DNA from 2 places in the Telluria sp. PB2R4 genome. Region 1 is predicted to be linked to the other one. Evidence: predicted binding sites of a transcription regulator. Region 1 holds the regulator's gene; the other holds the start of a gene.

Region 1 (4,775 bases):
AAGCGGGTCGGCTTCGCAGAGCTGCTCGAAGCAACCGGCGTGACGCCGGACCAATGCGGGTACATCGGCGACGACGTGATCGACCTGCCGCTGTTCACCCGCGTCGGTTTTGCCGTCGCCGTGCCGTCGGGCCACCCGGAAGTGCAGCACCGCGCGCACTACGTAACGAAGAACGCGGGTGGCCGCGGCGCCGTGCGCGAGGTCTGCGACCTCGTCATGCGCGCGCAGGGCACCTACGAACAGGCGCTCGCGCCTTATTTCGCATGAGCCTTCGCGCCTGATCGAGCATGGTCACCTATAAACGCACCGCCCACCGCTGGAAGCTCCTGACGATCATGATGATCGCGGCCTTCTGCGCATTCGGCAGCTTCTGGGTGGTGCAGCTGATGGAAAGCGAAGACGACAGCGCGCGACTCGGCGGGCCGCAGGACGAACCCGACTACATCGTCGAGAATTTCTCGTTCGTGCGCATGACCGAAGCGGGCAAGCCGAGCTACGTGGTGTCGGGCAAGCGCCTGGCGCATACGCCGCTGGGCGACGTGTCCCATGTCGAACAGCCGGTGATGGAGAGCATGACGCCCGGCCGTCCGCGTATGACCATCGTCGCAAAACGCGCCCAGATCTACCACGAGGAACACCGCGTCGAACTGCTCGGCAACGTCGACATCCAGCGTCCGGCCACGCCGACCAGCGAAGCGCTGCGCATGCAGACCCAGGCGCTCACCGTGCTGCCCGACGAAGAAATCCTCAAGACCGACAAGGCGATCGAGATGCGGCTCGGTTCCGCGACCGTGACCGGCACCGGCATGGTCGCCAACAACGCGACCCAGAAGCTGCATCTCGCCAGCCGCGGCCAGATCGTTTATCCGCCACGCCAGCGTCCCCAATAAGCGGCAGCAACAAGCCAACCCAGGACAAGCAACATGAAAAAAATTATCGCAGCCGTATTCCTCAGCCTGGCCGCCTTCGGCGCCTCGGCGGAGCGTGCCGATTCGCTCAAGCAGGCCGTGGTCCAATTCGACTCGCTCGACGTGGACGAGGTCACCCAGACCCGCGTCCTGACCGGCAACGTCGTGCTCACGCGCGGCACGCTGGTGCTGAAATCCGACCGCGCCCTGTTGAAGGAAACGCCGGAAGGCTTCATGAGCGTGACCCTCACCGCCAACAACGGCAAGACCGCCACCTTCCGCCAGAAGCGCGACGGCGGTCCCGACCTGTGGGTCGAGGGCCAGGCCCAGCGCATCGAGTATGACGAGCGCGCCGAGCTGGTGAAGCTGTTCACCGCCGCCGAGGTGCGCGAGCTGGAGGGCGGGCGCATGACCAACGAGATCAAGGGCCCGTTCATCTCCTACGACAACCGGCGCGAAGTCGCGCAGGTGCGCAACGACGCCAGCGGCGCCAGCAAGGTGGGCGGCGGCCGCGGCACCCTGATCATCGCGCCGCGCCGGACCACGGCGCCAGCAGAGGGCGCCAAGCAATGACGGCAGCCATGAACGGCGCCTTCGCCACCGCGCGCGAAGGCTGCAGCACCCTGATCGTCAAGGGCCTGCAGAAGAGCTACGGCAAGCGCCTGGTGGTGCGCGACGTGTCGCTGCAGGTGGAATGCGGCGAAGTGGTCGGCCTGCTCGGCCCCAACGGCGCCGGCAAGACCACCTCGTTCTACATGATCGTCGGCCTGGTGCCCTCGGACGCCGGCACCATCGACATCAACGGCACCGACATTTCAAGCCTGCCGATCCACCGCCGCGCGGTACTGGGCCTCTCGTACCTGCCTCAGGAAGCCTCGGTGTTCCGCAAGCTGACGGTGGAAGAGAACATCCGCGCCGTGCTCGAGCTGCAGCGGGTGGACGGCAAGGCGCTCACCAAGGACCAGATCAACGAACGCCTCGACACCCTGCTGGCGGAACTGCAGATCGAGAAGCTGCGCGAGAACCCGGCGCTGTCGCTGTCGGGCGGCGAACGGCGCCGCGTCGAGATCGCGCGCGCGCTCGCGACCAACCCGCGCTTCGTGCTGCTGGACGAACCGTTCGCGGGCGTCGATCCGATCGCCGTCATCGAGATCCAGCGCATCGTGCGCTTCCTGAAGGAGCGCAACATCGGGGTCCTGATCACCGACCACAACGTGCGCGAGACGCTCGGGATCTGCGACCGCGCCTACATCATCAACCAGGGCGCGGTGCTGGCCTCGGGACGGCCCGACGACATCATCGCCAACGAATCCGTGCGGCGCGTCTACCTCGGCGAACACTTCAGGATGTAATGAAACAGTCACTGCAGCTCCGCACCTCGCAGCACCTGGCGCTCACGCCGCAGCTGCAGCAGTCGATCCGCCTGCTGCAGCTGTCCACGCTCGAACTGCACCAGGAGATCGAGCAGATCCTGCACGACAACCCGCTGCTCGAACGTCTCGACGATCCGCTCGACCGCTCGGTGCGGCTGCTGGCCGACGGCGCCATCAATGCGGCGCCGCCGAATGGCGACGCGCCGGCCGCGGCGCCGGCACCGGAGGGCGCGGACGGCCCCAAGGCGGAGGCGGAGGGCGGGGATGACGGCGGCGACCACGGCGAACGTGGCGAGGGCGATACCGACTGGGGCGGCGAAGGCGGCGGCGCGCGCAGCGGCGACGACGAGGACGGACGCCCGCAGCTCGAAGCCGACAGCGTCACGCTGCGCGAGCACCTGGCCGAGCAGATCCGCCTGACCGGCTGCAGCGTGCGCGACCGCGTGCTGGCCGAGCTGGTGATCGATGCGCTCGACGACAACGGCTACCTCGAAGAGCCGCTCGACGACATCCATGCGCGGCTGCCGGAAGAACTCGAGATCGAGATGGACGAACTGCGCTGCGCGCTGGCGCTGGTGCAGAGCCTGGACCCGGTGGGCGTGGGTGCGCGCAGCGCGGCCGAATGCCTGGCGCTGCAGATCCGCCGCATGCCGGGCGTGCCGATGGTGACGCGGCGCCTGGCCCTGAAGATCGTCGAAGGCTACCTGGCCTGGTTCGCCCAGCGCGAATACACCAAGCTGAAGAAGGCGCTCGACTGCGACGACGAAGACCTGCGCGAAGTGCAGGCCGTGGTCCGCCAGTGCAATCCGCATCCCGGCGCGGCCTTCGGCTCGGGCGTGTCCGACTACGTGGTGCCGGACGTGATCGTCCGGCGCGCCAAGAGCGGCTGGGCCGTCACCCTGAACCCGGACGTGATGCCGAAACTGCGTGTGAACTCGCTGTACGCCAACCTGCTCAAGCAGGGCAAGAGCGAAAGCCAGATGGGCGCGCAGCTGCAGGAAGCCAAGTGGCTCATCAAGAACATGCGCCAGCGTTTCGATACGATCCTGCGTGTTGCCGAGGCAATTGTGGAGCGCCAGCGCAACTTTTTCAGCCACGGCGCGGTTGCCATGCGCCCTCTTGTCTTACGCGAGATAGCTGATACACTAGGCCTACACGAGAGCACAATCTCGCGTGTAACCACTCAGAAATACATGCTGACCCCGCACGGCATGTTTGAGCTGAAATACTTCTTCGGAAGTCACGTCGCCACCGAAGCGGGGGGAGAAGCCTCCTCGACGGCGATCCGCGCACTCATTGCGCAATTGACAGGAGCAGAAGACCCTAGGAACCCTCTATCCGACAGCAAGATCGCGGAGATGCTCGGGGAACAAGGTATGGTCATTGCGCGCCGCACGGTTGCAAAATACCGCGAAGCGCTCAAGATTCCGCCCGTCAGCCTCCGCAAATCCCTGTAAAGCCACTGCCCACTCTCACCTTGTGGCGCGGGCAGGGCACCTTCCCTAAGGAGTGTGTATGAACCTCACAATCAGCGGCCACCATCTCGAAGTTACCCCCGCCATCCGTGAATACGTTCAGAATAAGCTCGAGCGCATCACCCGTCATTTCGACCACGTCATCGATACCCACGTGTTCCTTGCGATCGACAACCTCACCGAAAAAGAAAAAAGACAGAAAGCGGAGATCAACCTACAGGTATCCGGCAAGATTCTGCACGTGGCCAGTGCCGCGCAGGATCTGTATGCGGCGATTGATACCCTGATGGACAGGCTGGACAGACAGGTTCTAAAGCACAAATCCATGCTACAAGACCATAACCACGTGGCGCACAAGCGCCTTCCGGACATCGGAGAAGCCGCTGCCGCGTAACGACGGGTAGCCGCACATCAAGCAAGGGCGTCTGAGGGGACGCCCTTTTTGCTTTTGTACACGCTTGTTACTTTTCCCGGCTTCCGTATTTGTACAAATGTTCTGTAGAATGCATGTCTTTTCGATCATAGAAGACCGTCATGACCGATACCGTCCTGACCCGCGTTGCCAATCGCACCGGCGTCATCACGCTCGACCGGCCGAAAGCCCTGAATTCTCTCTCGCTCGACATGGTGCGCGCGCTCACCGCGACCCTGTTGCAGTGGAAGGATGACGCGGGCATCGACGCGGTGGTCATCACCAGCAGCAGCGAGAAGGCCCTGTGCGCGGGCGGCGACATCCGCTTTTTCCACGAGGTAGGCCAGGCCAGCCCGATGGGCGGCAGCGCGCTGCTGGAAGACTTCTTCACCGAAGAATACGCACTGAACCACCTGATCCACTTTTATCCGAAGCCCTACATCGCGGTGATGGACGGCGTGGTGATGGGCGGCGGCATGGGTATCGCCCAGGGCGGCCCTGGCTGCGGCCTGCGCATCGTCACCGAACGCACGAAAATGGCGATGCCCGAGGTGAACATTGGCTTGTTCCCGGACGTCGGCGGCAGCCACTTCCTGTCGCACGCGCC
Region 2 (4,775 bases), on a different contig from region 1:
ACGCGGAAGAGCTGTACCGCCTGCGCAGCCACATCAACTTCGTGCGCGAACGGGTGCGCGGGACCATCGACCAGCACGGAATTGCCACTGCGCCATTGGCGAAATAGCAAAACAACGGCGGATTCGGATTACACTGGCGGTCTTTGTCCCGTCACCCGAAAGAAGCCATGATTCCTCAATCGTTTGCCGCCCTGGCCCTGGGCGTGATGCTGGCCTGCAGCGCCGGCGCGCAGGCGCATGAGCACGCCGCGCAGGCCGCCGCATCGCAAGCCGATGCGCCTGCCCAGAAGCGCAACCCGCGCGAAACCTATACCAAGTACGAATACCGCATCCCGATGCGCGACGGCGTCAGGCTGTTCACCACCGTGTACGTGCCGAAGGACAGCGCCAGGCCATATCCCTTCCTGGTGCAGCGCACCCCGTACAGCGCCGGCGTATTCGCGCAGGGCGAGCAGCGCTACGGCGTCGACTGGTTCCCCGAGGCGCTCAGCCCCTCGCGCGAGCTGGAAGATTCCGGCTACATCTTCGTGACCCAGGACGTGCGCGGCCGCTACATGTCGGAGGGCGTGTGGCAGGAGATGACGCCGCATGCCAAGGGCAAGCGCGCCACGGGAGAGGGCCAGGAAAGCGAGGACATGCACGACACCGTCGAATGGCTGCTCAAGCACGTCCCGAACAACAACGGCCGGGTCGGCATCTGGGGCATCAGCTATCCGGGCTTCTACACCGCGGCCAGCATCATCGATTCGCACCCGGCGATCAAGGCCGCCTCGCCGCAGGCCCCGATCGCCGACCTGTACATGGGCGACGACTCGTACCACGGCGGCGCCTTCATGCTGTCGGCGAACTTCGATTTTTACTCGGCCTTCCTGCCGCAGCGGAATCCGACCCCCGGCAACAAGGAGCGCTCGCGCTTCGCCTACGGGGAGGCCGACGCGTACGACTTCTTCCTGAAGCGCCTGACGCTGCCGAACATCCTCGCCACCATGACGGACGAGCAGCGCGCGCTGCTGGTGCCGACCATCGAGCACGACACCTACGACGCGTTCTGGCGCTCGCGCGCCATCACGCCGCACATGAAGAACGTCAAGGCGGCGGTGCTGACCGTGGGCGGCTGGTTCGATGCCGAAGACCCGGCCGGGCCGCTTGCCATCTACAAGGCGGTCGGCAAGTACAACCCGGGCACGCCGAATGCGCTGGTGATGGGGCCGTGGGTGCACGGCGGCTGGGCGCGCGGCGACGGCGCACGCCTCGGTCACGTGAATTTCGATGCGAAGACGGGCGAATACTTCCGCCGCGAGATCCAGTTTCCGTTCTTCGAGCAGCACCTGAAGGGCGTGAAGCCGGCGCGCGCCTTGCCTGCGGTGACGGCCTTCGAGACCGGCACCAATGTCTGGCGCAGCTACCCGGCCTGGCCGCCGGCCCCGGCGAAAGCGCGCACCCTGTACTTCGGCCCGAACGGCACGCTGGGCTGGCAACAGCCCGCCGCCAGCGGGGCCGGCTACGACGAATACGTGGCCGACCCGCATAAACCCGTGCCCTTCATCGGCTACCCGGCCACCGGCGTGCCGCGCGAATACATGGTGTCCGACCAGCGCTTCGCCGCCACCCGTCCCGACGTGCTGGTCTACCAGAGCGAGGTGCTGGAAGAAGATGTGACCATCGCCGGCCCGGTGCTGCCGAAGCTGTTCGTGTCGACCACCGGGACGGATGCCGACTGGGTGGTCAAGCTGATCGACGTCTACCCCAGCGAATACCCGACCCCGACGGCGGAACGCAAGGGCAACGACGTCGGTCCGCCGCACCTCAACCTGGGCGGCTTCCAGCAGCTGGTGCGCGGCAATCCGCTGCGCGGCAAGTTCAGGAACAGCTTCGAGAAGCCGGAGCCGTTCACCCCGGGCAAGCAGGAAGCGCTTTCCTTCGACATCGGCGACGTGCACCACACCTTCCGCCGCGGCCACCGCATCATGGTGCAGGTGCAGAGCTCGTGGTTCCCGCTGATCGACCTGAATCCGCAGACCTTCACCCACATCCCGAAGGCCAAGCCGGAAGACTTCAAGAAGGCGACCCAGCGTGTGCATCGTGCGCCGGGGGCGGCGTCCGGCCTGCAGTTGATGGTCATGCCGGCGCACTGATGTTCGTCGTGTGGGCCGGTTTCCGCCCACACGGCAAGTTCAGGCTCCGATCCAGGGCAGCCCGGCCTTGCACCAGCCGCCCACCGTCTTGCGATGCCCCTCCGCATCGCGGTCCCCCTCGAAGCCTTCCAGGATGTCGTAGGACTCGGCGAAGCCATGTTCGGTCGCCACGCGCGCGCTGTGGCGCGAGCGTACGCCCGAGCGGCACAGGAACAGCAGTACCTCGTCCTGGCGCGCCACTTGCGCCAGCTGCGCACCGAATTCGGGATTCGGCGCGCCGCCCGGGTAAGTGGCCCACTGCACCGCGACGTGCTGCGCCTCCGGAAGCGCCACCCGGCCGACCCAGTCGCGCTCGGCATTGGTGCGCACGTCGACCAGCTTCACGCGCGGATCGCCCTGTACTAGCGTGAAGGCTTCCTCGGGCGTGACGGCGCCGGCATAAGGCTGGCCCGGGGCGCGCCGGCGGGCAAGGGCAAGGATGGTCTCGGTGGTGGTCATGGTGTGATCCAGTTTGAACAAGAAAAGGTGATGCACCAACTTGGTTCGGTGTATCCTGCGCTGCTGTGGTGCATGGACTGCAATACTGCACCAATGTAGTGCGACGACGCATTCAGGTGCACGGCGTCTACCGGAAGATTCTAGGACGGATACCAGCGAATTCCAACGAAGCATTGTGCATTTACTCATAACGCCGGGTTGGCACAGTTCATGCTTTGATGTAGAGCAAGTTGCCGCATTGCGAGCTTTCCAGTGCGGCACCCCCTTTTCAATCAGGAGATACGAATGGCAAAGACGGCTGCAGACGTAATTCAACTCATCAAAGACAACGAAGTGAAGTTCGTTGACCTGCGCTTCGCGGACACCCGCGGCAAGGAGCAGCACGTGACCGTCCCCGTGTCGCATTTCGACGAAGACAAGTTCGAGTCGGGCCATGCCTTCGACGGTTCGTCGATCGCCGGCTGGAAGGGCATCGAAGCCTCCGACATGCTGCTGCTGCCGGATCCGAATACCGCCAATCTCGACCCGTTCATGGAAGAGACCACGCTGTTCATGCAGTGCGACGTGATCGAACCGTCGGACGGCAAGGGCTACGACCGCGACCCGCGCTCGATCGCCAAGCGCGCCGAAGCCTACCTGAAGTCGACCGGCATCGGCGACACCGCCTTCTTCGGTCCGGAACCGGAATTCTTCATCTTCGACTCGATCCGCTGGAAGATCGACATGTCGGGCTGCTTCGTCAAGATCGACTCGGACGAGTCCTCGTGGGCGACCGACAAGGAAATCGAAGGCGGCAACAGCGGCCACCGTCCGACCGTCAAGGGCGGCTACTTCCCGGTCCCGCCGGTCGACAGCTTCCAGGACATGCGCTCGGAAATGTGCCTGATCCTCGAATCGATGGGCATTCCGGTCGAAGTGCATCACCACGAAGTGGCCGGCGCCGGCCAGAATGAAATCGGCACCAAGTTCTCGACCCTGGTCGAGCGCGCCGACTGGACCCAGAACATGAAGTACGTGATCTGGAACGTGGCCCACAGCTACGGCAAGACCGCCACCTTCATGCCGAAGCCGATCAACGGCGACAACGGCTCGGGCATGCACGTGCACCAGTCGATCTGGAAAGACGGCAAGAACCTGTTCGCCGGCGACGGCTATGCCGGCCTGTCGGATACCGCACTGTTCTACATCGGCGGCATCATCAAGCACGCGCGCGCCCTGAACGCGATCACCAACCCGGGCACCAACTCGTACAAGCGCCTGGTGCCTGGCTACGAAGCCCCGGTCAAGCTGGCCTACTCGGCCCGTAACCGCTCGGCCTCGATCCGCATCCCGCACGTGGCGAACCCGAAGGGCCGCCGCATCGAGACCCGTTTCCCGGATCCGCTGGCCAACGTCTACCTGTGCTTCGCCGCGCTGATGATGGCAGGCCTGGACGGCATCCAGAACAAGATCCACCCGGGCGAAGCCGCGACCAAGGACCTGTACCACCTGCCGCCGGAAGAAGACAAGCTGATCCCGACGGTGTGCTCCTCGCTGGAAGAAGCGCTGGAAGCCCTGGACAAGGACCGCGAGTTCCTGACCCGCGGCGGCGTGTTCAGCGACAGCATGATCGATGCCTACATCGAGCTGAAGATGAACGAAGTGCAGCGTCTGCGCATGACTCCGCATCCGGCCGAATTCGACATGTACTACTCGTCGTAATCGAAAGGTCAACAGAACCGTTGCGCCCATGCATCAGCGCGCGTAAGGCTCTGTAACAAAGGCGGGGAAAGCGAGGGCTTTCCCCGCCTTTTTTCATGCTTCATGTATAGTCGCCCGCATTACAATCAGTGCACGTTTATTGTGCAGACTAATTTCTGATGGGAACGACAATTAGCTTATTCCGACGCTTCGCGATCGTGCTGGCAACCGGCCTCGCGCTCCAGAATGGGGCGCAAGCCCAGGGCACCGTCTACAAATGCGTGGACGACCAGGGACGCGTCGAGTTCACCGACAGCGGCCGCAAAGGCTGCAAGGCCCTCGACCTGCCGGGCTATGCACCGGCCCCGACGCCGCGCGCCTCGGCCCCGATTCCTGCAGTGCGCCCGATGAACCCGGGACCGCCCGCCGCCGTGTCGCCGGCCAGCTTCCCGCGTGTCGACA

Evidence for each region. The regulator sigma-54, encoded in region 1, starts transcription at its own class of promoters, with help from an activator protein. The targets are predictions, from matches to a motif close to TGGCANGNAANCTGCTTT.
Region 2: a site for sigma-54 is predicted at 2,833-2,850, ahead of glnA (type I glutamate--ammonia ligase). Genes of this name have one in related genera too.

What each region holds. Positions count from the first base shown of each region.
Region 1 covers NZ_JCASIC010000003.1:18,317-23,091, reverse strand. Annotated here, with positions in the region: gene AC56LU_RS06230 (KdsC family phosphatase) at 1-267, shown strand, start outside; gene lptC (LPS export ABC transporter periplasmic protein LptC) at 288-890, shown strand; gene lptA (lipopolysaccharide transport periplasmic protein LptA) at 924-1,481, shown strand; gene lptB (LPS export ABC transporter ATP-binding protein) at 1,478-2,260, shown strand; gene AC56LU_RS06210 (RNA polymerase factor sigma-54) at 2,260-3,738, shown strand; gene hpf (ribosome hibernation-promoting factor, HPF/YfiA family) at 3,797-4,150, shown strand; gene AC56LU_RS06200 (enoyl-CoA hydratase/isomerase family protein) at 4,291-4,775, shown strand, end outside.
Region 2 covers NZ_JCASIC010000006.1:292,897-297,671, forward strand. Annotated here, with positions in the region: gene AC56LU_RS12905 (TAXI family TRAP transporter solute-binding subunit) at 1-107, shown strand, start outside; gene AC56LU_RS12910 (CocE/NonD family hydrolase) at 168-2,135, shown strand; gene AC56LU_RS12915 (rhodanese-like domain-containing protein) at 2,175-2,633, opposite strand; gene glnA (type I glutamate--ammonia ligase) at 2,919-4,334, shown strand; gene AC56LU_RS12925 (DUF4124 domain-containing protein) at 4,493-4,775, shown strand, end outside.